DNA from 3 places in the Planctobacterium sp. AWM4_229 genome. Region 1 is predicted to be linked to each of the others. Evidence: predicted binding sites of a transcription regulator. Region 1 holds the regulator's gene; each other region holds the start of a gene.
The links. Region 1 encodes sigma-54, which starts transcription at its own class of promoters, with help from an activator protein. Its sites were predicted from a motif close to GTTGGCACGNNNNTNGNNT; they were not measured.
Positions count from the first base shown of each region.

Region 2: a site for sigma-54 is predicted at 3,412-3,430, ahead of glnA (glutamate--ammonia ligase). Genes of this name have one in related genera too.
Region 3: a site for sigma-54 is predicted at 2,655-2,673, ahead of flgB (flagellar basal body rod protein FlgB). Genes of this name have one in related genera too.

Region 1 covers NZ_JBSWWX010000010.1:107,785-117,750, reverse strand. The annotation lists gene ACXAGP_RS19865 (ATP-binding cassette domain-containing protein) at 1-341, opposite strand, end outside; gene ACXAGP_RS19860 (calcium/sodium antiporter) at 802-1,761, shown strand; gene ACXAGP_RS19855 (KpsF/GutQ family sugar-phosphate isomerase) at 1,775-2,752, shown strand; gene kdsC (3-deoxy-manno-octulosonate-8-phosphatase KdsC) at 2,752-3,306, shown strand; gene lptC (LPS export ABC transporter periplasmic protein LptC) at 3,303-3,872, shown strand; gene lptA (lipopolysaccharide transport periplasmic protein LptA) at 3,835-4,341, shown strand; gene lptB (LPS export ABC transporter ATP-binding protein) at 4,374-5,099, shown strand; gene ACXAGP_RS19830 (RNA polymerase factor sigma-54) at 5,169-6,665, shown strand; gene hpf (ribosome hibernation promoting factor) at 6,693-6,980, shown strand; gene ptsN (PTS IIA-like nitrogen regulatory protein PtsN) at 6,996-7,439, shown strand; gene rapZ (RNase adapter RapZ) at 7,436-8,281, shown strand; gene ACXAGP_RS19810 (HPr family phosphocarrier protein) at 8,278-8,553, shown strand; gene mgtE (magnesium transporter) at 8,879-9,966, shown strand, end outside.
Region 2 covers NZ_JBSWWX010000010.1:2,403-12,368, forward strand. The annotation lists gene glnG (nitrogen regulation protein NR(I)) at 1-110, opposite strand, end outside; gene glnL (nitrogen regulation protein NR(II)) at 107-1,171, opposite strand; gene ACXAGP_RS19370 (DUF4124 domain-containing protein) at 1,256-1,762, opposite strand; gene glnA (glutamate--ammonia ligase) at 1,911-3,320, opposite strand; gene typA (translational GTPase TypA) at 3,816-5,663, shown strand; gene ACXAGP_RS19385 (MAPEG family protein) at 5,796-6,200, shown strand; gene ACXAGP_RS19390 (ABC transporter ATP-binding protein) at 6,218-8,056, shown strand; gene ACXAGP_RS19395 (DUF6746 family protein) at 8,152-8,541, shown strand; gene ACXAGP_RS19400 (YbaN family protein) at 8,594-9,007, opposite strand; gene ACXAGP_RS19405 (hypothetical protein) at 9,260-9,781, shown strand; gene ACXAGP_RS19410 (hypothetical protein) at 9,766-9,966, shown strand, end outside.
Region 3 covers NZ_JBSWWX010000009.1:9,757-19,722, forward strand. The annotation lists gene flgE (flagellar hook protein FlgE) at 1-834, opposite strand, end outside; gene ACXAGP_RS18725 (FlgD immunoglobulin-like domain containing protein) at 853-1,779, opposite strand; gene flgC (flagellar basal body rod protein FlgC) at 1,789-2,214, opposite strand; gene flgB (flagellar basal body rod protein FlgB) at 2,214-2,615, opposite strand; gene ACXAGP_RS18740 (CheR family methyltransferase) at 2,764-3,588, opposite strand; gene ACXAGP_RS18745 (chemotaxis protein CheV) at 3,592-4,530, opposite strand; gene flgA (flagellar basal body P-ring formation chaperone FlgA) at 4,687-5,397, shown strand; gene flgM (flagellar biosynthesis anti-sigma factor FlgM) at 5,638-5,973, shown strand; gene flgN (flagellar export chaperone FlgN) at 5,977-6,396, shown strand; gene ACXAGP_RS18765 (LPP20 family lipoprotein) at 6,569-7,066, opposite strand; gene ACXAGP_RS18770 (flagella assembly protein FlgT) at 7,359-8,516, shown strand; gene ACXAGP_RS18775 (transcriptional regulator) at 8,676-8,948, opposite strand; gene smrA (DNA endonuclease SmrA) at 9,210-9,791, shown strand; gene ACXAGP_RS18785 (hypothetical protein) at 9,865-9,966, opposite strand, start outside.

The sequences.
Region 1 (9,966 bases):
TCACTTAAATGGGTATGCTCTCTGAGTGGAAACGCGACATTGTCGAATACCGACATCTCAGTAAACAAAGCGCCGCTCTGAAACAACATACTCATATCACGGCGGCATGCGTAAAGCTGAGCGCGATTCATACCGGGAATGGATTTGCCATCAAACAGTACATCGCCACTATCGGGTTTAAGCTGACCACCAATAAGTCTCAACATGGTAGTCTTACCGATACCGCTGGGTCCCATAATCGCTGTTGTTTTACCCTCTGGGATGGACATACTGATATCCTGGTATATCGTGCGATCACCGCGTTTAAAGGTTAGATTTTTAACTTCTACCAGATTTTTCATCGTGTGCATTCCAGAGCGCAAAAGTTGCTAGCCGTTCCATCTTTCTTTGAAAACTGTATATATACAACATGCCTTGACCATAAACTGTCAGTATTTACCGGATCTTTAAGTTCAGATTACAGCTGTGTAATATTATACGTGATTGTTCTGCTAATTTTAGCCGAAGCCCCGATATAGGACTATTTTATCGACTTTCAAGCATGCAAAACAAAATCAAAAAGTTACAAGATATATACTATTACTTCGAAAGATCCCTGGATGTAACCAGATGTATCCCAAAGATACTTGTGTATTCGAATGTATCGAACACAATCTTCGTAACTTGCAGAGAACAAACATCGTTTATTTACAGAAACTTAGTTCAACAAATCAATGCAAATAGTTTAAACTTGTGAAGTCGTACCCATAATAGAGCCATTCACTTGTCACAACCTTTCAATTATACGAACGATTTTTATTCATGTTGACTCAATTAGCCCTTTTTCTCGTTGGACTCGCTCTACTTAGCTGGAGTGCAGACCGCTTTGTTTATGGCGCTTCGGCAATGGCCAAAAACTTTGGGATTTCCCCCATGGTCATCGGCATGACGATTGTTGCTATGGGGTCTTCTGCGCCAGAAATAATGGTATCGGCCACCGCCTCTATGGCTGGCAATCCCGATACCGCGGTAGGGAATGCCATCGGTTCCAATATCACCAATATCGGCCTTGTTCTGGGTCTCACTGCGTTATTTAAACCCTTAATGGTCAGTTCCGGTACCATTCGCCGAGAGATGCCTATCTTGTTAGTTGTCTCCCTTATTGCGGCTTGGTTCCTGGCGGACCTGACCTTGAGCTTGCCAGAAGGTATCGCTCTAATGGTGCTGTTTTTTGCCACTATCGGCGGGCTGACCTGGTTGTCGATTCAAGCTGATCGCAGGGATCCATACGGTACCGACACCGCTGAAGAAATCCCCTCAGATGTGCCAACTCATAAAGCGATACTTTGGGTAATAGTAGGCATGGTTTTTCTCCCAATCAGTGCCGATATCATGGTGGATTCTGCGGTCGTCATTGCCCGTCATTTCGGTATGAGCGAACTCATGATAGGCCTTACGATAATTGCCATCGGTACCAGTTTGCCAGAGCTTGCTGCCAGTATCGCGGGAGTATTGAAAGGCGAAGACGATATGGCTCTGGGAAACATTATCGGCTCTAACATATTTAACATTCTTGCTGTAATGGCCATGCCGGGGCTGATAGCGCCAGGGGTAATCGACGCCTTTGCCGCAAACCGCGACATTCATGTCATGTTAGGCTTTACCGTGTTACTCTTGCTATTCAGTTTTGGTTTGCGAGGAATTCGCAAAATCACTCGCTGGGAAGGGGCTGTGCTGGTATCCGGCTATGTCGGCTATCTCATGTTTTTGTTTTTTGCCTGAGTAAGGATCACGTATGAATGTTGAGCCAGATAAACTACTTGCCTCAGCGCGTCGCGTACTTGATATCGAACTGGAAGCCATAGCTAATTTAAAGCAGGCTTTTGATGAGCACTTTATTGCCGCTTGCCAAACCATGTTAGCTTGCAAGGGCAAGGTTGTCGTTACTGGCATGGGTAAATCGGGACATATCGCCAATAAAATAGCAGCCACCTTGGCCAGCACCGGAACGCCCGCATTTTTTATGCACCCTGGAGAGGCTGGTCACGGTGATTTGGGAATGCTGGGCGAGGACGATGTTTTGCTCGCCATATCTAATTCCGGCGAAACCAGCGAGGTTCTTTCCTTGCTACCCGTCGTCAAACGCTTAGGCATAGAAGTCATCGCTATGACCAGAAGCCCTGAATCTTCCATGGGCCGCTACGCGGATATCCATTTGTCTATCGCAGTGCCGCGTGAAGCCTGTTCCTTAGGTCTCGCCCCTACTTCCAGCACTAGCGTTACCTTGGTTCTTGGGGATGCACTCGCAGTTGCGCTGTTAGATGCAAAAAACTTCACCGCCGAAGAATTTGCCTTATCACACCCAAGCGGCTCATTGGGTAAAAAGTTACTATTGACCTTAAACGATATCATGCACTCTGGAGACCGAGTACCGCTTGTTTCAGAGGGGTGCAGCATTCGCGATGCGCTTGTCATTATTACCCAAAAGAGTTTAGGTCTCGCTGGCATTGTCGACCCAGAAGGAAAACTCGTCGGCATATTCACCGACGGTGATTTACGCCGTGTCATCGACGCCCACAAAGATGTGCATAACACCCTCATCAGTGAAGTCATGACCCGCAACTGTTTTACGGCCCATCGAGAAATGCTGGCCGCTGAAGCATTGAGTGAAATGGAACACCGCAATATTAGCAGCCTGATTGTGGTGGATGCCCACAACCGCCCTGTTGGTGCCTTAAATATGCTTGATTTGATCAAATCAGGACTCGTGTAATGAATACAGTAGATACGCCTTATGGCCAAATTGCAGAGGATACATTTAGGCTCTGCAAAAAAATAAAATTGCTGGCCTGTGATGTGGACGGCGTATTTAGCGACGGTCGAATCTACATGGGTAACAGTGGTGAGGAACTGAAAGCCTTTCACACTAAAGATGGTTACGGCTTAAAAGCGCTAATGGCCGCGGATATAGAAGTGGCTATTATCACAGGAAGAAAATCGAATATTGTTGCCCAACGTTTTACAGCACTTGGAGTGAAGCACATCATTCAAGGTGAAGAGCAAAAACAAACCGCTTTGCAAAATCTGCAACAACAATTAAGTATCCTCCCTGAAAATACTGCTAGTATTGGTGATGATCTTCCCGATACCGGCATGTTTGCCCTTTCCGCCCTTAAAGTGGCCCCAGCAGACGCCCACCCCTCAGTGATTGAGGTGAGTAATTATGTCACCCGAACAGCCGGTGGATTTGGTTGTGTGCGTGAACTTTGTGACCTGATCCTTTTAAGTCAGGACAAATTGAATGGCATTCAGGCAAGTAGTGTATGAGTAGAATTCATCTCAGCTTAGGGCTTTTATTTTTGGTGCTCATCACCATCTATTTCAATATGGTAGCCACGACTGATGCGCCGGAAGTGATTGATGAACGACCTGAAGCATGGGATCCCAACTATCAGGCCCGGAACATGAAAAGCACGCTCTACAACGAGTCGGGAAGTATCAATCACGAAGTATTCGCGGCATCTATGGAACATTACGAAATTCTCGGGTTTACCTTGTTTGAAGAGCCAGAATATACGATATATACCGACGAAACCGACTCACCATGGCAAATCATTGCTAAGGAAGGCACACTATACAGTGATCAACGAATTGAACTTGAGCAAAATGTGGTAATCAAAAGTCTCAACGAACAGGACTTTGTGCAAACCATAGAAACCAGTTTCGTTGAAATCGATTTAGAAAAAAACACAGCGAGATCAGACAATCCGGTGATAATTACGGGTCAGGATTTTGTCATAAAAAGCAACGGGCTTAGCGTCAATCTGTTAACCCGAAAATTGGAACTAAAAGAACATGTTGAAACCATTTATCAGCAGACTGTTGTTAATTAGTGGCGCTTGCCTACTATTCTCAACAACAGCGCTGGCAGGTAAGGAAGATTTTAAGCTTCCCATTAAAGTAGACTCCAAATCACAATTTGTTGACGGAAAGCGCAAAACCTCAGTGTTTAAAGAAGATGTGCGAGTTCGTCAGGGATCACTTTCCATCGATGCTGACGAGGTGCGAGTGAGTGCCGAGGATGGCAAGGGAAAGGAGATCTTTATCGCAATCGGTAAACCTGCGGTATATTCTCAAACCATGGACGATGGCAGTAAAATTACTGCAAAAGCCGAAGAAATACGTTACGTGGTTGAGTCGCGAACGTTGGAATTGAACGGTTCAGCAGAACTGCACCAAGACACCAGTATGGTGAGAGGCGAAAAAATCAGTTTTAATCTTGAAAAAGAACAGCTCATTGCCGGCGGTGATGAGTCAGATGGCCGGGTAACAACGGTGTTTCAAACTGACGATAAAAATTAAATACGCATAAACCGCAAAAGGAAACACTGATAGTGCCAACCTTATATGCTAACAATTTGGCAAAATCTTATAAAAGCCGACAGGTAGTGCGGGATGTAAGCATCCAGGTGAATACCGGACAAATAGTGGGCTTATTGGGTCCTAATGGCGCTGGAAAAACCACGACATTTTATATGATCGTAGGTCTGGTCACCTTAGATAAAGGTGAAGTATTCATAGACCAACACGAACTGACTTTACAGCCGATGCATGTCCGTGCCCGGCACGGTATTGGTTATTTGCCTCAAGAATCTTCGATTTTCAGAAAATTAAGCGTTTTCCAGAATCTCATGGCAATTTTGCAAATGCGCAAAGAACTGGATAACGAACAACGCGAAGAACTGGCAGACGAGCTGCTGGATGAATTTAACTTAAATCATATTCGCCATAACCTTGGCATGAGCCTGTCTGGTGGCGAGCGTCGCAGAGTGGAAATTGCCCGGGCACTAGCGGCCAACCCACAGTTTATTTTGCTGGACGAACCTTTCGCAGGCGTTGACCCTATCTCTGTTAATGATATAAAGAAGATTATTCACCATCTGCGAGACAGAGGAATTGGCGTTCTGATCACTGATCACAATGTGCGCGAAACCCTCGACGTATGTGAGCAAGCTTACATCGTCAGCCATGGGCAAGTTATCGCTGAGGGCGAACCGGAAACGGTTTTGGCCAATCAGCAAGTAAGAGATGTATACCTGGGTGAGCAATTCAGGCTATAGTTACTAAAACAATAACTCATAAGTGGATTGCGATAATTTCGCATTCTGGAGTCGGAAAAACCATTTTTAATGAAGCCGTCTTTACAACTAAAATTTAGTCAACAATTAACAATGACGCCGCAGTTGCAGCAAGCCATTCGCTTGTTGCAATTATCAACGCTGGATCTGCAACAGGAGATTCAAGACGCATTGGACGCCAACCCACTTCTGGAAGTGGATGAATCTACAGATGGCAACAGTGACGAGGCTTTAGAATTACTCAAAGAGCCAAAATCCAGTTCAGATCTAAACGGCGCAGACAGCGATAAAGAATTCAATGGCTCTGACGGTATTGATTCTAGCGACGCATTCGAAAAAAATGATTTGCCCGATGAGCTCCCCATCGACAGTACCTGGGACGAGTATTACAGCGCGTCTTCTGCACCAGCCCCTGCTGCCAGTGTTGGTTCCGATGATGAACAGGTTTACCAGGGAGAAACCAGCGAATCCATACAAGATCACTTGCTTTGGCAACTGCATCTGACACCTTTCAGTGAAACCGACCAAGCCATTGCATTGGCCATCATCGACTCCATTGATGAGAGCGGCTATCTCACCGTATCGGTTGAGGATATTCTGGAAAGTCTCAATGATGAAGAAATTGAGCTGGACGAAGTAGAATGTGTCAGAAAACGCATTCAGCACTTTGACCCTATGGGTTCTGGCTCCATCTCGCCGCAAGAGTGCTTGTTGGTGCAATTGGGGCAATTTCCCGCTGATACCCCTTGGTTGAAAGAGGCCAAATCACTGCTTTGCGATTATTCTGATTTGTTAATGGCCAAAGATTTTCGTACCCTTATTCGAAAATCGAAACTGCGGGAAGAGCAGTTAAAAGAAGTATTAAAACTGCTGCAAACCCTCAATCCTCATCCTGGTAGTACCCTCAATACCAAAGAGCCGGATTACGTTATTCCAGATGTTTCTGTCACTAAAAAATCCGGACGCTGGGTAGTGGAACTCAATCCCGAATCAGTACCTAAGTTGAATATCAATCAACAATACGCTGCGATGAGTAAAAACAGCCGCAGCAGTGCGGACGGTCAATTCATTCGCTCCCACATGCAAGAAGCCAAATGGTTTATCAAGAGCATAGAAAGTCGTAACGATACTTTGCTGAAAGTGGCCAATTGTATCGTGCAGCAACAACATGGCTTTTTTGAGCATGGACCGGAAATGATGAAGCCAATGGTACTAAACGATGTGGCAGAAATGGTAGACATGCACGAGTCCACGATTTCACGGGTAACCACTCAAAAATACATGCACACGCCAAGAGGTATTTTCGAACTCAAATATTTCTTTTCCAGTCATGTGGCAACGGAAAATGGTGGTGAGTGTTCTTCTACGGCAATTAGAGCACTTATCAAAAAGCTTGTGGCGGCAGAAAATCAGGCTAAACCACTAAGTGATAGCAAGATTGCGCAATTGCTTGCCGATCAGGGCATTATGGTAGCCCGGCGAACCATTGCGAAATACCGGGAATCGCTCTCGATTCCTCCATCTAACCAACGTAAGAGTCTAATATAGACTTCCCTACAAGAAGGACGACCAATTATGCAAATAAACTTATCAGGTCATCACGTCGAAATCACCGATTCTCTTCGCGATTATGTCGATACAAAATTTACCAAGCTTGAGCGACATTTTGATCACATAAACAATGTGTATGTCATCTTAAACGTTGAAAAACTCAACCAAAAAGCGGAAGCAACCCTGCATCTTGATGGAGGTGAAGTATTTGCCACGTCGGAGCATAAAGACATGTATGCTGCGATTGACTCACTGATTGACAAGCTAGACAGGCAAGTCATAAAACACAAAGAAAAACTCAAGAGTCATTAAGAGGCCTAAACAAGGATGGAAATCAAAGACATCCTCTCATTGGACTGCACGCGTTGTGCAGTCCCTGTTACCAGCAAAAAACGCGCACTCCAAATCATCAGCAACATTGCCAGCGAAAAACTAGATGCACTTAACGAAGAAGATGTGCTTGCCAGTTTATTATGCCGAGAAAAAATGGGCAGCACAGGTATTGGACAAGGTATCGCTATCCCGCACGGCCGAGTAGATGGTCTGAGTTCCCCTCTGGCTATTGTTATTACCTGCTCTCCTGGTATAGAATTTGACTCAATCGACAATCAGCTTGTCGACATTTTTTTTGCGATTCTTGTGCCTACTGAGCAAACCGACGGCCACCTTCAAACCTTGGCTCGTATCGCTCAAAAACTCAGTGATAAAGAGGTTATCAAGGTTATTCGCAATTGCCATTCAGACAACGCACTTTATGAAGCACTGGTATGAAACTAATTGTGATCAGCGGACGATCCGGATCCGGAAAGTCTGTGGTATTAAGGGCTTTGGAGGATTTGGGTTACTACTGTGTAGATAATCTTCCCGTCAGCATGCTGCCCACGCTAACTCATGCTGTAGTGAGTGAATACGATCAAATTGCCGTCAGTATTGATGTGCGTAACTTACCTAAAGATCCCGATTTATTGGCTGAAAACCTGGATTTTCTGCCCAATAAAACCGATTTAACTATCATTTATCTCGACGCCAGTGACGACATGCTGATCAAGCGCTACAGCGAAACTCGCCGTCTGCACCCACTTTCAAAAAACAAGATCTCCCTTGCAGATGCGATTGTTAAAGAGCGCGAACTGTTAACCCCAATATATGAACGTGCAGATTTGCACATCGACACTGATAAATTATCCATTCACCAGTTAGCAGAGCTTGTTAGAGAACGTATATTAGGAAAAAAATCCTCGCGACTGGTATTAGTTTTTGAATCCTTTGGTTTTAAAAATGGCGTCCCAAAAGACGCAGATTATGTTTTTGATGTGAGATTTTTACCCAATCCTCATTGGATACCTGAATTAAAACCCTACACGGGTCAAGATACCCCGGTGGCTCAGTACCTTACTTCACAACCCATTGTGAATAAGGTGATCGGGCAGATCCAAAACTTGATTGAAACCTGGTTGCCACATCTGGAACGCAATAACCGTAGCTATGTAACCGTTGCTATCGGTTGCACCGGTGGTCAGCATCGTTCCGTATTTCTGGCTGAAACACTATCTCGTTATTTTTCGGTAGCCCACCCTGACGTACAAACCCGACACAGAGAACTGGACACTTGAACCGTATCGAAAAAGAGCTGACTATCATTAATAAGCTGGGGCTACACGCACGAGCAGCCACTGAACTGGTAAAGCTTGCTACCTCATTTTCGGCCGAGATATTGGTGCAAAAAGACGGCAAAAGTGTATCTGCCAATAGTGTTCTGGGGCTGATGATGCTGGAGGGGTCTCAAAATAAGCAAGTCAAAGTAGTGTGCGAAGGTGAAGACGCTGAAGCGGCAATGGAAGCCATTGAGGCACTATTTTCAGCCCGATTTAATGAAGATGAATAACGATTTTGGCAGTACCTGAAAAATCTGACTGGTTAAATTCGAATATTATTTAATGCTGATATCTAATACGGTCTTATTACGTTAAACTATATTAATAAAAACAAATACCTGCCCTAATTAACAGGTAGTTCGAAGAATGCGCAGAGGAGTGTCGATAAGTGCCGCCAGCGACGCAATTATACTTCTTCTTTTCTGATTTGGTGAGTAACAACCCGCCTCAGGGTACCGCCAGTTCTGTGTATTCCTTCAAATCCTTCATCTCTAAATTGACTACGCAATATGGGTTTGCTCTCACACAGCCCCCCTTTTCCTCCAGGAGGAAAATATGAAAGAGCAGAGCAAAATAGAACAAGAGTACGTCACAACCCAGCTTGATGCCATTAACGAAGCGCTGAGCAATGGTCTATTTGTTCATGTGCGCAAAATGCTGCATAGCATTCCCCCGGCCGATGTTGCACTGCTTTTAGAATCGACCCCCGTACGCAATCGTTCCCTGCTATGGAAATTAATAGATACCGATTATCACGGTGATGTTCTGGAAGAACTCTCTGAGGATGTGCGGAACGGTATCATGCGGGAAATGGTGCCGGAAAAACTGGCCGATGCACTAGAAGATATGGATACCGATGACCTTGCAGAAATGCTGCACGGTCTGCCGGACAGAGTAGTTCAGGATGTTCTGGAATCCATGGACAGCATGGACAGAGCTCGTGCTGAACAGGCACTATCCTACGGCGAAGGCACCGCCGGGTTCATTATGAACACCGATACCATCACTTTGCGTCCTGAAGTGAGTGTTGAGGTCATATTGCGTTATTTGAGACTGAAACAGGAGTTGCCTGAAGATACCGACATGCTTTATGTCACCAATCGCTACGACAAGCTTATCGGCACAGTTTCACTCACCAGCCTCATTACTGCCGCTCCGGAGATCAGTGTTGAAGAAATCATGGAGGAAGAGCCGGAAGTCATTAAAGTAGACATGGATGAAACCGAAGTCGCCAAACTATTCGAGCGGCATAACTGGCTTTCCGCCCCCGTAGTAGATGCCAACAACCAATTGGTTGGCCGTATTACCATTGATGACGTGGTGGATATTATCCGTGAAGAAGCGGAACACTCCATGATGAGTATGGCGGGTTTGGAAGATGAAGAGGATACCTTTGCGCCCGTTTTAAAAAGTACACAACGTCGCTCAATCTGGTTAGGGGTTAACTTGTTTACAGCTTTAATGGCTGCCATGGTGAGTGATTTATTTGAAGCCACCTTGAGCCAACTAGCGGTACTGGCCATTTTAAATACCATAGTGCCAAGCATGGGTGGTGTGGCAGGTAACCAAACCTTAACCTTGGTTATTCGCGGTATGGCATTGGGCCATGTCAGTGCCTCAAACTCTCGTTGGCTGATCAGTAA
Region 2 (9,966 bases), 110 kb from region 1:
TCCGGATTCTCAAAACTGAAGCACTCGATATTTGCACCCTGTAATGCTTTTTGTAAAACCCAACGGATCGAGCTGTCATCATCGACTATCCAAACAGGTGCGTTGCTCATTTAATATCTTCCTTTTTTGCAATAGGGATCAAAATGGTAAATTCGGTGTGGCCGGGCCAGCTCTCCACTTCAATCTTACCTTTGTGGTGATTGATCAAAGATTGCGATATGGATAAGCCAAGCCCAGTGCCCTCGAGTTTTGAGGAAACCATAGGGTAAAACAAAGTATCCTTGATGCTGTCAGGGATGCCCGGTCCGTTATCGATAATTTTTATTTGGGCACACAATGGAAAGCGATTGCCGTGAATCGTTGATTGGCGCTGAATTCGGGTACTAAGTTTTAACGTGCCATCACCATTGAGTGCCTGAACGGAATTACGGGCTATGTTTAATATCGCCTGTTGTAACATATCAGAATCGATAAACATGTCGGGGATACTGGGATCGTAGTCGCGCTCAATGATGATGCCATGATGTTCAATAGTTAGCAGAGTACGAATCTTCTCAATAACGCGATGAATATTGACCCACTGAAAATCAGGTGGCTTGTTGGGACCTAATAATCTGTCTACCAGGTTACGCAAGCGGTCGGATTGTTCTATGATCAGCTGTGTGAATTCTCTGAGATTGGAGTCTTGCAGCTCCCTTTCCAATAACTGTGCTGCACCGCGTATACCACCAAGCGGATTTTTAATCTCATGGGCCAGGCCTCTGATGAGATCGCGTGAAGCTTGCTGCAAAGCCCATTGATGACTTTCCTGGCTGAGCTTTTTGATCTGATCGATGGGATTGATTTCCAAAGCCAACATGCCATTCTCGTCTGATTCGTAATAAGTCACGATCATCGATGCCAGACAGTGGCGTCCATCTTTGAAAATCAATTGAATTTCGTTTTCTGAAAAGCTGTCCCTGTTGTGCAAAGCACTATAAAAGCGTTCAATTTTAATGCAGTCGCCAATCAGAAACTCGCTAAGAGGGTGGCGAAACAATTGATTACGAGAATGCTCAAAAAGGGATTCTGAGGAGACATTGGCAAACAATATCCGCATATCCTGATCCAGTAGCAATATTGCTGTAGACAGATTGTCGAGCAAATTATTGAGTTTTATGTCTTCATTCATACGAGCATTTAACCACAATGCACCTTATTGGTGCATATTAAAAATTATAGAAGAACTGCTTCGACTCTCAAGCCTTTGATTTGTCTAGTTTGCTTGAATTAATGCAGAAGCTTTATGCAAATAAAATGTGTTTGGCTGAGTAGATGCAAGTAGCTTGCCTGACTGGTCAAGAAACTCAATTTTAATGTTATAGCTACCTCTATCCAGGCCCTCCAATTCAAACATTGGAGCAATGTGACGACTATGAAGTTGGCCATTTAAATAGAGTATGAACTGGCCAGTCATTTCCGGTGCCATGCTCGCTTCAATGGTTACCTCGCCTGCATTGCTTCTTACGGTGGCTTCATTGGCTGGTTTAAGTAGTTTTAGTGTTGGTTTAGCTACTGGCGCTAGTTGAGTCTCTTTGGCTTTTGAATTTTGGTTTGTGGCCATTGAAGGCATCAAATTTGGCTGTTTGAGGAGTTTGTATTCGGATGCACCGGGAGGCGGCTTGTCGGTATAGATGACGGTGCCATCAGGCTTCACCACCTTGTATATTTTGGTGCTCGCTGACGTGACAATAGATACAGTGGCAATTAAAGCTATGAGCAAACACTTTCGTAGCATGACTGTACAGACCGGGTGACTATCAATAACTCTAGTGTTGATGACTCTGCACTATTTCTCAATAGTGATTGTGAAAATGCTCACAAAAAAACCCGCTATCAAGCGGGTTTTTATATATCAATGTGTTACAGGTTTATACGCTGTAGTACATATCAAACTCAACAGGCGCAGTCGTCATGTTAAGTCTTTCTACTTCTTCAGCTTTCAGCTCAATGTAGGCGTCAATCATGTCATCACTCATAACACCACCGGCCTTCAGGAAGTCACGGTCGTTGTCCAGAGCTTCTAACGCCATTTCCAAAGAGCTGGCCACAGTTGGGATCTCTGCTGCTTCTTCTGCTGGTAAGTCATACAAGTCCTTATCCATAGCATCGCCAGGGTGGATCTTGTTCTTGATCCCGTCAAGACCTGCCATCAGCATGGCCGTAAAGGCCAGATAAGGGTTGCCTGTAGGATCAGGGAAGCGTACTTCGATACGACGTGCTTTTGCACTAGTTACGTATGGGATACGAATAGATGCAGAACGGTTACGTGCAGAATATGCCAGCATTACCGGAGCTTCGAAGCCTGGCACCAAACGCTTGTATGAGTTAGTAGACGCATTGGTGAAAGCATTGATTGCACGCGCGTGCTTGATAATACCGCCAATATAGTACAAGGCTTCGTCAGATAAACCGCCATACTTGTCCCCTGCAAAGATGTTTTGACCATCTTTACTGATTGACTGGTGGCAGTGCATACCAGAACCGTTATCGCCTACCAATGGCTTAGGCATGAAGGTCGCTGATTTGCCATAGGCGTCTGCTACATTGTGGATAACGTACTTGTAGATTTGAATCTCGTCTGCTTTTTCAACGATAGAGTTGAATTCGCAGGCGATTTCGTTTTGACCCGCGGTTGCTACTTCGTGGTGATGAGCTTCAACAGTCAAACCCATTTCTTCCATAACCAAACACATAGCAGTACGGATATCGTGGGCAGAATCTACTGGAGGTACCGGGAAGTAACCACCTTTAACACCCGGGCGGTGACCCAAGTTGCCGTTTTCGAATTCAGCACCTGAATTCCACTTTGCTTCTGCGGCGTCGATTTTGTAGAAAGATTCACCCATTTCAGTGTGGAAACGAATGTCGTCAAATAAGAAGAATTCTGGCTCAGGACCAAAAAACGCCTTGTCACCGATACCAGTAGATTTCAGGTATTCTTCGGCACGCTGTGCGATAGAGCGAGGGTCACGGTCATAACCTTGCATGGTAGAAGGTTCAACGATACCACAACGGATGTTAACCTGAGCTTCTTCTGCGAACGGGTCTAAAACTGCTGTTGCAGGATCTGGCATCAAAATCATGTCAGACTCGTTAATTCCTTTCCAGCCAGCGATGGAAGAGCCGTCAAACATTTTGCCTTCTTCAAAAAAATCTTCGTCGATAAGTGCTGCGGGAATCGATACGTGCTGCTCTTTACCTTTGGTATCGGTAAATCTTAAATCAACAAATTTCGCTTCACTTTCCGCGATTAAGGCTAAAGCCGATTCTACTGACATAGTGTCCTCCAATTGAGTAGGTCATGGTTGGTGTCAGGAAACACCAGAAAATAATCCTGAAATCATATCGTAATTTAGTAACAGATGTATTTAGCTAATTTCGTGCCATTCAAATAAAACATATTAACCCTTATAAAACAAAGGATTAGAACATGTCTCTGAGAGGTGTTGCACTGTTTTAGCTTCATTGATGCGCTAATATGATGCGCTCTGCACCAATGTGGTGCTGGCAGTGTCCTTCCATATGTTTAAAAGCTAGACTAATTCCAGATTGGTGCAAGATATTCCAAGCTGTTCTTAATTTACACCTCTATTGCCATAGAATTTGTGACAATCCAGTGAATATTCGGCAGAAAGTCTAGATTTCCATCGCTTATTTGTTGATAAACCTGTAAAATCCGCGCCTCGCTGGCATTGTCCGGTTAAAAACCGTACAGAATAAGCAGGATTACTGTTGCCAGTCATCGTTTTAATAAGTTACAGAGAAATCAATACATGACAGCCAATCCGGTAGCCATTGAAAAATTGCGCAATATCGCAATCATCGCCCACGTTGACCACGGTAAAACCACCTTGGTAGATAAACTTCTACAGCAGTCTGGGACTCTTGAAAGTCGCACAGGTGAGACAGAAGAACGCGTGATGGACTCCAACGACATCGAAAAAGAGCGTGGCATTACCATTCTGGCGAAGAATACGGCCATTAAGTGGAACGATTACCGAATCAATATCGTAGATACTCCCGGACACGCCGACTTTGGTGGTGAGGTTGAGCGCGTTATGTCTATGGCTGACTCTGTATTATTGCTGGTTGATGCTCAAGAAGGCCCAATGCCGCAAACGCGATTTGTAACGCAAAAAGCCTTCGCTCAAGGTTTGAAACCAATTGTGGTTATCAACAAGATTGATAAACCAGGCGCACGTCCTGATTGGGTAATGGACCAGGTATTTGATTTGTTTGACAACCTCGGTGCTACCGACGAGCAACTGGACTTCCAGGTGGTTTATGCCTCAGCACTTAATGGTTGGGCTTCACTGGATGCTGACCAGCCCGCGGATGACATGACTGCGCTGTTTCAAACTATTGTCGATCAGGTATCACCTCCTGATGCTGATGTTGATGGTCCTCTGCAAATGCAGATCTCTCAATTGGATTATAATTCTTATGTGGGCGTTATTGGCGTTGGCCGCGTTACACGTGGTAGCGTTAAAATTAACCAACAGGTTACCGTTGTCACTGCTGATGGCAAAAAGCGCAATGGTAAAGTAGGTCAGGTGCTGGGTTACCTTGGTTTGCAGCGCCACGAAGTAGAAGCCGCTTACGCGGGTGACATCATTGCTATCACTGGTCTTGGTGAGCTGAAAATTTCTGATACCGTTTGTGATGTCAACACAGTAGAAGCGTTACCGCCATTGTCGGTTGATGAGCCAACAGTAACCATGACGTTCCAGGTAAATACCTCACCGTTTTCAGGTAAAGAAGGTAAGTTCGTTACTTCCCGTAATATCCTTGATCGCTTAAAAGCCGAGCTGGTGCACAATGTTGCCTTGCGCGTCACTGAAATGGATGATCCAGACAAGTTCCGCGTGTCCGGACGTGGTGAACTACACTTGGGTATCCTAATTGAGAACATGCGTCGCGAAGGTTATGAACTGGCCGTATCTCGACCAGAAGTTATTCTGAAAACCGTTGATGGTGAATTACAAGAGCCATTTGAAACACTGACTATCGACTGCCAGGAAGAGCACCAAGGCTCTATTATGGAGCAGATCGGCTTGCGTAAAGGTGAGCTGACCGATATGTCTCCTGATGGCAAAGGCCGCGTGCGTATGGACTTTATCATTCCAAGTCGTGGGCTGATTGGTTTCCAAACTGAGTTTATGACATTAACCTCAGGTTCGGGTCTGCTTTATCATACATTCGATCATTATGGTGCTCATAAAGGTGGCAACATTGGCCAGCGCAAGAACGGTGTTCTTATCGCTAACGCTGCAGGTAAAGCGTTAACAAACGCATTATTTAACTTGCAAGAGCGTGGCCGTTTGTTCATCGGTCACGGTGTTGAAGTGTACGAAGGTATGGTTATTGGTATTCACAGTCGTGATAACGATTTGACGGTTAATGCGTTAAAAGGCAAGCAGTTAACTAACGTTCGTGCTTCGGGTACCGATGAAGCGCAGAATCTGGTTCCGCCTATCGTCATGTCTTTGGAGCAAGCGCTTGAGTTTATCGATGATGATGAGCTGGTTGAAGTAACACCAGAGAGCATTCGCATTCGCAAGAAGCTACTTACTGAGAATGAGCGTAAACGTGCTTCTCGTGAGAAAGCAAAAGAGGCATAATCTGCATTGCAGTGAAAAAGGGCTCCGAATGGAGCCTTTTTTGTTTGTACTAAAAGCAATAAACTGGTGCTGCACTGGAACATTTTCTCATATATTCGGGTCTGGTTTCTAAATCATAATTTGGAGTGTTTTATGTCTGCCACGATTATCGCACTTGCCGGCTATATCGGCTGGACTATCTTGTTAACCTTGGTTCTTATTGGCTATCGTTCAGTGATTGTTGCTAAAGGGCAAAAAGCCGCCAATGAATTCAATGCCAGTGGAGAAGATGTTACCGCGTTGGGGCTGCGTCTTACCAGAGCACAAGCCAACTGCATTGAGAGCTTCCCCATTGTGGGGGGGACATTTTTGTTGAGTCTGGCCATAGAGCAACAGGCCTTAACGGATCCTTTGGCGTTGGTTGTATTTGCCGCGCGGATGGCACAATCCGCTGTCCATATTCTGTCTACCTCTGTGATTGCGGTGCAATTGCGTCTTGCCTTCTTTTTGGTGCAATTGGGGATTTGCCTGTATTGGCTAACCCTCTTTATTTTATGAGTATTTGAGCTTCTATGATTTTCAGGTTTTTTGAGCAGTTAACCGAACCTTTCCCCAATAAAAAGCCCGTTAAGCCACCTAAAACTTTAATGGCTTTTTGTCTTCATTACTGCCAGGGGATGTGGTTTGTTCTGCTGATGATGTCGCTACTCAGTGCGGCGGTTGCCGTGCTGGAGGTATATTTATTCGGCTACCTTGGCACATTGGTTGACGCTGTTGCTGCAGGCGATCCGGATTCGTTTTTTCAGCAACATCAAAATACCCTGTATTGGATGGCTGCACTGTTAGTTGTTGGCTTACCAACCGTTGTGGTGCTGCAGGCGCTGTTTTCCCACCAGTCTCTGTTGGGGAACTTTCCAATGCGCATTCGCTGGTCGGCCCACCAGTATTTGATTCATCAAAGCCTGTCATTTTTCTACAACGATTTTGCCGGACGGATAGCCACTAAAGTGATGCAAACCGCCCTTTCGGTACGGGAAACTGTACTGAAAATGTTGGATTTGATGGTTTACGTGAGTGTCTATTTCGTGGGTATTGTCATCCTGGTCATGACTATGGATATCAACCTGGCTGTCCCTTTTATTCTGTGGTTTGTTGTTTATGTATTGATTCTGAGATTGTTTTTACCTCGTCTTAAACGCGTTTCACAGCAACAGGCTGATGCCCGCTCCAACATGACTGGCCGCATTGTAGACAGTTACACCAATATCCAGACAGTAAAGCTCTTCTCTCATAGCGCACAAGAAACTGAGTATGCCAGAAGTAGTATGGATACGTTCTTAAAAACAGTGTACCCCCAAATGCGTCTGGTTACGCTGCTGGATGGTTGCATTTGGCTGAGTAATGCCCTGCTGGTTTTTGCTGTGGTGACTGCCGGGCTCTACTATTGGCAAGAAGGCACAGTAACAGCTGGAGATATCGCAGTTTCCGTAGCACTGGCAATGCGACTCAATGGCATGTCCCAGTGGATTATGTGGGAAATATCCGGGTTATTTGAAAATATAGGAATGGTGCAAGATGGCATGAACACGCTCTCTTTACCCACCGAGGTTAAAGATAGCGAAGCGGCTAAGCCGTTACGTGTTGATGATGGTGCTATTACCTTTCAGCAAATCAATTTTAATTACAAAAGTACATCTCAGCAGGTTCCAGTATTTGACGGGTTGCAATTGAACATCAGGGCAGGGGAAAAAGTGGGCATTGTGGGCAAATCCGGTGCCGGTAAATCTACCTTGGTGAATCTGTTGTTGCGTTTCTTTGATGTTGATTCTGGTAGCATTTTTATAGATGACCAGGATATTAGCCAGGTTAAACAAGAAAGTTTGCGTGCCAATATCAGCATGGTGACTCAGGACACGAGCTTGCTGCATCGTTCTATTCGTGAAAACATTCTGTACGGCAAACCTGACGCGACAGAAGCGGAACTAATTAGCGCCGCAAAACAGGCGGAAGCCCATGAGTTCATTATGAGTTTATCTGATCAACAAGGTCGCACTGGCTACGATGCTATGGTGGGGGAGCGTGGAGTTAAACTTTCAGGGGGGCAACGACAGCGCATTGCTATTGCCAGAGTTTTATTGAAAGACGCACCCATCTTAATTTTGGATGAAGCTACCTCTGCTTTGGACTCTGAAGTTGAAGTGGCCATTCAGGAAAGCCTGAACAAAATAATGGACAACAAAACTGTTTTGGCCATTGCACACCGCTTATCCACAATTGCCGCGATGGACAGGTTGATTGTATTGGATAAAGGAAGAGTTATTGAAATGGGCTCACACCAGGAGTTATTGGCATTAAACGGCCAATATGCGAGGTTATGGAAGCATCAAACGGGCGGATTTCTGGGGCTGGAGTAAATTCTTTGCCTCAATGAGTGATTTCATATATCAGCGTTGTTGCAAATGCTAATAGTTACCATTAACATTGAGAAAACCAAACTAATGGACTCTCAATGAAAAATCTTTTGCTAAGCGCTGTCTCAATTTCGTTTCTAGTGGCTCCCACTCTTTCGGCGGACGAAGACTACGATCACTTTCCGGCATTGCAGGCACCTGATACCAGTGTTGCTATCTGCAATTTAAATAACTTTAACGCCAAGCTACAAGCGATATTGAATAAACCTCAAATCGGAGTTGAAGACATGGTTAAAGTGCACGAACTTACCTATACCTTAGAGAATGCCGTGCAGCGATTACAGCAGGATCTTGTGGTGATTGCTGATGATCTGGAGCGTGCCCACAAAGCATCGGAATCATTGCAGCAGGACATGCTGAGAACTTCTAGCAATGCTTACCTCAGTGCTTTAGAACTGCTATTACAACCCAAAGAGTGTAAAAGCTGACACTTGCTCAAATTGCTTCCCGAAAAACATAAATCTAGCGGCAGCCACTGGGCTAGTCAGTGTCAGGCTGGGCAGAGGTGGTTGCTATATTGTTTTTAATTGGAATTTTCAGCATAAATAGCAGTAGCGAACTGCACAGCAGGGCCAACATCAATTGTAACTGCCAGGTGTCTCTGACCAGATAAATAGATAGAGAAAACACCACGACGATCATGATCACTGCCCGACGGCGGGCGGAAGAAGTAATCGATCTTGACTCTTCCCATTGCCTCAACGTGCTACCAACCCATGGATTGTTTAAAAGCATAGCGTGAAATCGAGGTGAGCTGCGATTAAACAACCATAATGCCAGCAATAAAAATGGAGTGGTGGGTAGTATCGGCAAAAATGCACCTAACACACCTAACAAGATGCAAGTCCAGCCAGACATTATGTAGATAATCTTTGTTATTTTCTGTAGAGCCAAAAATACGCCTCAACTTATCGTTTGATGAGCCGGTGGGGTGCCTTTAAAGATACGCCGATGGCGATTTCATTTCGAGCAAAACTTTTACAAAGTTGTTTGCTGTTTTGCAGTGCCTCGCCATCGCTTTAGATCTTTTTATTCCCACCTCCGTTTTGGAAATAACAAAATGTTATGCAAATGATAATGATTATCATTTGAAATTAATTTCAGGTTAAGGCAGGATAATAACACCTGTAAAAAAAGTTAACCGTTATGCTCAAGTCTCAGTTAAATTTAAACCAATCTGGTACGACACATTCGGAAGCTCGGAACCAGAAAAAAAACGTAAACTTCCTGTGTGCACATCACCGCGATTGGTTGTACTTCAATTCGCATTTGGGTTTTGATTATTTGCATCAGATGCAGTTAAAAGGAGAAATCCTTGCAGAGCAGCAATGCTGGCAAGAGGCTTTACCCCAGTTAGGATGTGCGTGGGAAACCAGTCAAATCCTGGTGGATATTTATGGTACGGAACATCTCTATCTGATTACCCAGCTGGGTTGTTTAACTATGTTATTGCATCACTGCCTTGAGCAGTTAAAACAAGCCGAACTGGCTCAGCAAGTATGCACACAAGCGAGTAATAAGCTGTTGCAGGCGGTTGCCAGTGTTCAGCCTGATAGCGATGAGTATGCTTATATAATGCAGTGTATTACGCATCTTCGAAATCCAGCTCAATTTCGCTTGTATCTTATGAGCCCAAGGTCAGGAATAAAGCAATGGCCGACGCACTAAACAACTTCAAAGGAACCCTGTTCCTGTCGGCGAGCTTACTCGGGAGTTCAGCGCTTTTCGCTAGATCGGAAAGCTCTATTCATTCTTCTGATATTGACTGGACAGGCCGATTGTTTTTTGCGGGCTTTTTATTGGTAATGATGGCTATTTTATTTGCGCTGGTAAATTTTGTGCTGGCCCAACCT
Region 3 (9,966 bases), on a different contig from region 1:
TCGCGTGCCCCAAATACCGGTGTTAGTGGTACCACCGCCAGCGGTCGTGAGGGTATTGCCAAATCCAACGTGGTTTGAACCACCATTGTTTACAGCGGCAGCATCAGCAGGGTCTGTTCCGTCAGAGTTAGTATAATCGTAAAACTCACCATCTACGGAAGTGATCATTAACCACTCATTGGATGCCGCATTGGAATCCTTTATAAAGTAAAAAGTCTGAATATGAGACTCACCTAGGGAATCGTACACTGTAATCGAAGTTGACGCATTGTAAGTTGTTGTGTCATCTGGATCGAAATCATCCGGGTCGATAGCAGCATCACCGGCAGGGAGGTTCATGCGCAGGTCAACCTCGGTTGTGGCTGATGGATTACCAGAAGAATCGGGTATTTGCACTGGCTCTGCGGTACTCAATGCAATTGAAGATGAAGTCCCATCGCTGTTTACCGGAAAACCTAATAAGTTGTCGCCTTGGGAGTTAACCACAAAGTTATCTTCGTCCAGCTTAAACTGGCCAGCACGAGTATAGGTAAAATCCTGAGAGGAAATATCAGGTACGGTAACAAAAAAGCCGTTACCGGTAATGGCTAAATCCAGCGCAGTATTAGTGAACTGTAAGCTGCCCTGACTGAATTGTTGGGCTACTTCCTGGGTTACTACACCGTCGCCGACTTTGGTTCGACCACCGCCTAATAATGAGGATGCAAACACATCTCCAAATTCGGCACGTGACTCTTTGAATCCCACAGTATTTACGTTGGCAATGTTGTTTGCCGTGGTATCCAGGTCTTTTTGAGCGGCAGCGACACCACTCAGGGCTATATTAAATGACATTGCTCGTTCTCCTGCTAATTAGCTTACGTTTATTATGTCGGTGAGGCGGATGCTTTCATCGCCTACCAAATTGAGTACAACACCTTCATTACCTGCGCCTGCCAAACTGACACTCTCTACGCGACGGTTAATGCCAAAGGGAATTGACTCTGTCTGGCCATTGATTTCACCTTCGATTTTGATGTTATAAGATCCAGGCGGCAGGATATTCCCAGCATCATCCGTGCCATCCCAGCCAAATTCGATATTACCGGCTTGCTGACTGCCCACATCAATGGTACGCAGCACCTGACCAATATCGTCTTCGATAATAATCTTCATGTCTTTGACATTTTGCGCAGCCACGGCAGTACCGGTAACCTGAGCGTTCATCTGTACGTTCAGTTCGGTATTCAGGCCGTCAATGGTGCCTGTTGCCTGCACCTTATACTTACCGGCCGGCAAATGATTGCCGTCGGCATCAGTACCATCCCAGCCAAAAGAAATGGCACCAGCATCGTGATTACCAGCGTCCATTTCACGAACCACCTCGCCATACTCATTTAGTACTTGAATTTGCATATCTTCAACCGGTGCATCGGCTATGATGTAGCCACTCACACCACCCTCTTGCCAGGTGTTGCCCACGCTGCTTTCCGTCAATACGGTTTGACCGATGAGGCTGGTTGCTTGCAGTGCCTGGTTTGAATTCATGGATGAAGCAAATTCATCAAACTTATCGTTCAGCTGGGACAGACTATCCGCCATGGTAAAGCTGGTCATCTGCGCCACCATCTGGTCGTTGTCCACCGGTTTGGTGGGGTCCTGCATGGCAAGTTGCTCAGTGAGTAAGGAGAAAAAATCTTCCTGGGTTAACTGTGAATTGGCATTGGGATCCGCCACCGGTACCCCTTCTTCTTGCCAGTACAGCTGATCGTTTAATAATTTGCTGCCTATTGCGTCCATCTTATTCTCCTATCGGCCTTGGCCTAACATCATCACGCGGCGGAAAATTCGCTTAGTGGTATCAGCCACCTGCACGTTTGCCTCATAGGCTTTTGAAGCTGAGAGCATATCCGCCATGGATTCCACGACATTGACATTAGGCTTAAAGATGTAACCATCTTCATTGGCCATGGGGTGATTGGGGGAGTACTCCATCTGCAGGGGCTTTTGGCTCTCCACAACACCCAACACATTAACTTTGGTGCCCAGCGGTGCCTGGGCATTTGTGGCATTTTTCATTTCTGCGGCAAAAACGGCATGTCGCGCCTTGTAAGTTTCACCGTAGGAAGAACTTACGCTGTTAGCATTTGCCACGTTACTAGCGGTGGTATTCAACCTTACGCCTTCGGCATGCATGCCCGAGGACGCAATGTCCATTACATTAAACAAACTCATTATTGTTGCCCTCCGGTCAGTGCTTTTTTCATGCCTTTAAATTTGCCATCCAGAAATTGAATACTCGCCTGATACCGCAAACCGTTATCCAGGAACGCATTTTTTTCCATCTGTCCTTCAACTGTGTTGCCATCGCCGGTATCCGGCTGGGTTGGAACCCGAAAGGTGACAAGTCGGTCGCTTTGCATTTGCCCTTCTATATGCCCGGATGAGGTGCGATTGAGATGCATACGTTGTTCATACGAAGCGCTTTTCATCGCTTCCTGAAAATTTATGTCTCTGGCTTTGTAGCCGGGTGTATTCTGGTTTGCCAGATTGCCGGCAATAAGCTCCATACGATCCTGTCTCACTGAGACAGCTCGATGATGCAAAGCGGTTAATTTGTCTAAACTGATAGCCATTCTGGCCTCCACAGCGTCAAAAAACTTACAGTGGATTGAAAGCAAGGCATGTGCCAGTTTTGGAAGAAGCAATATATTTTAGATAGAGGGGCTGCGCCGAGAAACGCGAAAGGCCTCTAAATTAGAGGGGTTCGTTGATATAATAAAATTATTTTCGAGTGTAATATAAGCCAGGATTACATCGAATCATATTAAAATCGGAGGATAAGCCAGCCATAGATTCTGACGCACCCAAGAATAAAATGCCGTCTTTATTTAACACAGAGGCAATTTTTTGCAGTATAGCGCTTTTCACTTCTGGTGCGAAATAAATCAAGACATTGCGACAGAACACCATATCAAAACGCCCCAGATTGGCGTAGCTGTCCAGCAAATTGAGCTGTCTGAAGGTAACCATACGCGCAATCTCAGGCTTGATGCGCTTGTTTCCTTCTGGTGTATCGTCGAAAAACTGGCGTTTTCGTTCCTCAGATAATCCTCGCGACAAGGACAATGAATCGTAAGTGGCCACTTTACATTTTTGCAGCATTTCCGTGGACAGATCGGTACCGACAATTTGCACACCGGCAAATCGACTATTCAACTTCTGATATTCAGCTGCAGCCATCGCAATTGAATAGGGCTCTTGCCCTGATGATGCCGCAGCACACCAGATCTTTACCGGCTGTCGACTTTCTGCGAATTTGGGAAACAGCTCTTTGACTAACAGTTCAAAAGGATATCTGTCTCGAAACCACAGTGTTTCATTGGTGGTCATGGCATCAATAGCATCGTCTCTCAAACCCCTATTTCTGCCGTTGATCACATCATTAACCACCTGACTCAGCGAAGGCTCGTCATATTTTCGCATCAAAGGCGCTAAACGACTTCTCACCAAATACTGCTTGTTCGGTCCCAAAACGATACCACAGCAGCGCTCCAGGAATTCACTAAACAGTGTGTAGTCGTCTTCGCTTAATGTTTTATTCACCACAGATTATTTTTCCGCTGACTTGTCCAGCCATTTCTTTACCGCAGTAGCCAGTTCATCTGGGTGGAACTTCGCAATAAAATCATCCGCCCCCACCTTCTTAACCATCGCTTGGTTGAATACACCGCTCAATGAAGTATGCAGCACTACATGTAACTTAGCCAGTTCAGGCGTACTCTTAATCTCTGCCGTTAAGGTATAACCATCCATTTCTGGCATTTCAATATCACTGACGATAACGCCAACTTTGTCGGTTACATCGCCGGTTTCCGAGGCAATTTCTTTCAGTCTTTCAAGCGCTTCTCGGCCATCTTTGGCAGCTTCAATTTCCAGGCCCAATGAGGACAAGGCCTTTTTAACCTGGCTTCTCGCTACCGATGAGTCATCCGCGATGAAAATAATCTTGTCATCCAGACTGGCGTCGTGCTTAGCCAACTCTTCAGCCATGTCTTCGCGCACCACTTCTCGTGCTGGCGCGATTTCATTGAGGATTTTTTCAACATCCAGAATTTCAATTAATTCGCCATCAACTTCTGTGACAGCAGTAAGATAACTGGCCTTACCCGCCCCCTCAGGTGGTGGCAAGATGGCTTCCCAATTGATATTAATAATGCGCTCCACCGAGCCCACTAAAAAACCTTGTACTGAGCGGTTGTATTCCGCGATGACAATAAAGGCATTTTTGATATCTTCAATCTTACGTCCACCTGTTGCCATACTCATATCGATAACCGAGATAGTTTGGCCGCGAATATGGGCAACACCTCTTACCAAGGCATTCAGCTTTGGCATTGAAGTTAAGGGCGGACACTGTAAAACCTCACGTACTTTAAATACGTTAATTCCGTAGCGTTGGCGATTATTGAGTTTGAACAATAATAGCTCAAGGCGGTTTTGCCCCACCAGCTGAGTTCGTTGGTTAACAGAATCTAAAATTCCCGCCATAAAACACCTCTAATTCATCCAAACAGGCACGATACTTGAATAGTACTCTTATGTGGATGCGTGATTATTATTCGCCCACACAGCGTTATTTTTTTGACGCTGTTAAGTTTTTACCAAAATTGCCTTTAAGCATAGCCAAATTGGAAGAAAGTGAACATGAAAAATTTCGCCAACCTCAAGAAAACCTTAAAACTTTCCTTAATTGGTTGGTTTATAACAACCAATATAGCGGCTGCGCAAGAAAAAGATTTAATGCGTAATCTTGTGGAAGAGACCGCAGAGATATTTGTTTATCAAAATGCCGAAGTAGACAACATCAATGATGTACAAATTTCCGTCAGGAGTATTGATGAACGCATCAACATCCCTGCCTGTCCTGTGGATTTGCAAGCCAGCAGTAGTTCGCAATCTTTGCGTCAATCTAACGTAACAGTAAGAGTGAGCTGCCCGAGCAATGGTTGGTTCCATTATTTGAGTGTCAGCGTAACAGAAATGCAAGAAGTCGTTGTACTGGCAGATACGGTCTCCCCGGGTACCTTATTAACCGCCAATAACGTTACTTTAGAAAAAGTAGACAAAAGACGTATAAGAGGCGGCACTTTTGCCGATATAAAAGATGTTGTGGGTGCGCGTTTAAAGCGCCGTTCACGAGATGGCACTACCGTATCTCCGAATATGCTATGCTTTGTTTGTAAAGGCGACGCCATAGTGATAACTGCGAAGCTCAGCGGACTTGAAATAAAAACCAGTGGTGTAGCACTGCAAGATGGCAATATTGGTGATACGATCTCGGTTCAAAATAGACGCTCTAAAAAGCAGCTAGAAGCAGAAGTGGCGAATGTTAACGAGGTTCGAGTCCAGATATAAAATGGAACGAGGTGCGCTGCAACTCGGAGAGGCGCATTAGAAGATTGCCAATGTCGCTGTTAACCTAACAAATATTGGCAAATCATTGATTTTATAAAGACTTTTTTATGGTCTTAATTTAAACTGCGAAAATACAGTTAGCCAGTATAAAAAAAAAGCGCATTTATTGGTTTTTTATTAAAGATTGAAAGGCGTCAGCCGATAAGCTAACTGAGGGTTTAAAAGTATTGGAATTTAATCATGGCTATTAACAATGTAAATGGCACAGGTCAGAAGCCACAGTTGGAGAGTCAACGACTCAATCAACAACAGGCTCAGCAAGGCCAAAGTGCGAATACAGCACAGCAAGCTCAAACCGCTGCTGCTGCCCCTCGCCAGGATTCCGTTTCGCTGACCCAGTCAGCACAACAACTGGCGAACGTGCAGAAAAAAGCAAGCGACGCTCCGGTGAATCAAGATAAAGTTGATAAACTAAAAGCGGCGATTCAGAACGGCTCTTACAAGATTGATGCTGAGCAACTGGCATCCAAAATCTCGAAAGCTGAAACTGAACTGTTTGGCTTATCCAAAGGTTAATTGATGTCAGATTTGACTGCAGCTCTAGAACAACAACTAACGCTACTTCAGGCGTTAGAAGCTAACCTCCAAAAAGAACTGGAGTTGGTGGTTGCTCGCGATGCTGAAAGTCTGCTGACATTGATTGACGAAAAATCGGCATTACTGGAGCAGTTAGCACAAAACGATGTGTCTCTGCAAAAATTAAAAACGCCTGAGAGCGAGCTTTCCGAAGAACAATTCGAATTGGCTCAGCAAGGCAAAGAACTATTGCATAAGTGTCAGCATCAGACTGAAGTAAACGCTGCGGCAGTAGAAAAGAACCAAATAAGACTTCAGCGATTACGCAACGTAATGCTGGCAGCACGAAACAAAGAATCACTTACTTACACCAACAAAGGTAAAACACAGGGCGGCATGTTGGGCTCTGGTGTCAAAGCCTGACGTTTTATTAAAGCTCCCCTAACCGTTGAGCTAAGCACACAATATACCTTACCTATAAACCCCTTTAGCATAAACTCGTTTTACTTTGCACCTCGATAGTACTTGCTCAAAAACGACAAAACCTCTCAAAAGAGAGGTTTTCATGTTGAGTGGAGCGGGAAAACTCAATATATCAATAATAGGTGATTTCTTTTATTTTTCTTGGACGTGCCGTGGAAAGGTAAATATCATACACTTTTTGAAAATCGAGACTCAATTCCGTTGCGTAAACATCCTCACCTACCGGATAGGTTTTAACCACTTCAGCACCTCTGATTACGCCTTCAACCGATGCCTTTAAATCATTGTCCTTGAGCACCAGGTTAGCCAAAGACTGCTGGGTGTCAATTCGCTGCCCATACACTTGCTCGGCCAGTTCTTTGTAAGCATCCAGTTTGGATGCCTTTATGGCCATCAACATTTTGGCTGAGTCTGTTTTGCCCATTTGTGCGCTAACAGGTGCATAACCTACCGCAGTCAGTACAGGATGTTGCTCCGGTTGGACATACTCCCACTCTACTTGCTTATCACTGTAATACATCGCTTCCAGCGATTTACAGCCGGATAGCCCAAGTGTCACTAATCCAACGACAAGTAATTTGTCCATTTTGGAATTGAATTTTGTCTTCATAACCCACCCATCAGTTTGCCTGAATTTTGCATACAATCCGCTTGATAAAAGGATATCTTTATCAGCGCTATATTATTGACGCAATTGATACATCAATAATGTTTAATGCTTTCTAAGCAAGTTGTTTGCCATTTATTCTGATAAATAACAATGATTGATTGAGGTGGTACGTAATGTGCTTGTACCAAAGCAGCTAAAAAAACTGACGCCTTATTGACGGTAATTCACCAATTGCAGCAGATATAAGTGACAAAATATCGCGTCATGGCAAAAGATGTAAATTGAGGTTCTTATGTTCAGACAGATTTTTACTTTGTTGGCACTACTCAGTGTAGCGAGTCTGCCTACGCATGCAGCCTGGTTTGAAGCCAGTGGTCAAGCAGTAATACACAACAACAACAAAGAATTGGCCAGACAACAAGCAACTCATGAAGCGATACGACAAGCCCTTTTGTTTGCAGGTGCTTCGGTGCGCAGTGTTCAGGAAATGACCGACGGGTTGTTACGAGATGAACGGCTTGAAATAAGAGCCTCAGGCGAGGTAGCCAGTGTGGAGTTAATATCCGAGCATTACTACGATGATTTTGTAGAAGTCGCCATAAGAGCGGATATCTTTCCCCAAAGGGATCAGTGCAGTGCGTCTGATTACAAAAAAAATATTGTTACTAGTAAACTCCATGTCAGCGCCTACCGGCAAGCAGCCATAGGTGGTCTCAATGCCCTTGATGGCCCATTGGCTAACGCCATTAAAGAAAGTTTTGAAGTCTATTCCCAACGCGCCACGATCAGTAAAGTAGAGCCTTACACCTTCTTCCCTCAGCCTCAGGACCTTAAAACTCAATCAATGCTGTTAGCCGAACAAGCCAGCGCACAATATGTGTTGATCGGCGACATTGTGGAACTCAGTTTGGATGAAGAACCCCAGACCTACCTGGATGTGGCAAAATTCTGGGATGAGAAACATCCCGGTAGAAACCTGTCGATTCGCTTTATGTTATTAGACGGTACCAAAGGGGATATTCTTTTTGACAAGACTTATCATCGCTCGGCAATTTGGCAATTTGATAAACACCAGAAAGTACAAGCCACAAGCAAAGAGTTTTGGGGATCGCAATTCGGCAAAGCTACTGGCGAAATGCTGCGGGAGTTAACCTCTGAGATTGATGAGCTTATTGCTTGTATGCCTACTTATGGAAGAATAATTGGTATCCACAATAACAGCCTGTCGGTAAACATAGGTAGTAAGCAAGGTGTAAAAAAAGGTGACGAATTAGCGGTTTTTCAGATGCGTCATTTCTTCTCCCCCAATGGTTTATCTCAAACGCAATACAGTATTCATCCGTCAAGAGTTGTGGTGACTGAAGCCTTCTTTAATTCGGCACAATTAAGGGTGGTGGACGGGACTCCATTGGCGAATATTCAACCAAACGATTTTGTGGTGCGCCGCTAACGCTTTTATTGTAATTATGATTGCGTAATAATCTAAACAGTTAATGGTGATTAGTTCATAGCTAAATCAGCGTCCCCATAGTTTAACCGGATAAAACAAGAACCTCCTAAGTTTTAGATCTGCGTTCGAGTCGCGGTGGGGACGCCATTTTTTCTTTGGCTAAATACTTAATTCTTTTTTAATTAATTTGGCAAATTGCTTTTGGGTTTCAATATCTGCTCGTGCACGGCATAAATTCCACCAATTTTTAATCGTATCTAACTCTAATGCCAACATTGATTTTAAATGGCAGTTTTCTACCGCCACCACTTTTTCTCGACTTATGCCCAATTTTTCGGCGATCTGCTTTTGCGTAAAACTACTTTGCAAGCGAAGACTTCTCAAAATATCTGAACGCTCTACATGCAATATATCGGTACTTTTGTTGGCCATATTTACTACTTCCTTAATGCTGCCTTGAATTTGTCATTCTGGTTTTGGCGCTCAATGATAAGCTAGCGCTAATTGTATAGTTTAATTCATGTAAAGTATCGAATATTTACCTATTTAACAATCCCGAATGGTAATTATTTTAACCTGCATTTATTTCTATATAGTCTCTAAGATTTAAAACCATGATGATCTGTAGAAATGTCTTGAAGGTACAAGCTTCGTACATATATTTATATCTGCAGATATTTTTCAGGTTGTATCATGATTGGGAATGAAGATTTCGACGCATTTATGGCGGAAGTGGCTGATGTAAAAACGTTGAAAAATGATGACAAAGTTTTTTTGAAAAAGACAAATGGCAATGAACTGGCAAAGCAACTACGAAGAGAGGCAATCAAGAACGAACAGCGCAATAGCAAAAATTTCCTAACCCTCGCCGACATAGATCCCGTTGCAGTTGAGGATCCTATCCAGTTTAAGCAAGAAGGCGTTCAGGATCTGGTGTATAAGAATCTTCGCCTTGGAAAATACGCCATAGAAAGCTCCTTGAATATGCAACACTTATCATTAGAAGTTGCCCATAGAGAAGTGTTTGATTTCATAACACAAGCCCATGTTCGCGGATTGCGTTGCGTTTTAATGCGCCACGGACTCAGCAAAGATAAAAAACCCTTTTGCGGTTACCTGAAAAGCTACCTGAATGTATGGTTGCAGCAAATGCCAGAAGTTCTAGCATTTCACAGCAGTCAAATGCAACACGGCGGCATTAAAAGCACGTATGTATTGTTGAAAAAGAATAAACAACAAAAAGCAGAAAACAGAGAAAAACACAAACTCAAGTAAAAGCAATTGGTGATATCAGCCACTATCACTAAAAGTAATTTTGCTGTGAGCCTGGCTTTGATGGAGCCTTATTTTATTTTGTTTGAGCCACTTGTATTTGCTCAATAGTAGCAACAGTACCTGACGCATACTCTTTCGAGGAAACGGTGGTACTGATGACAGCGCTTACAATGAG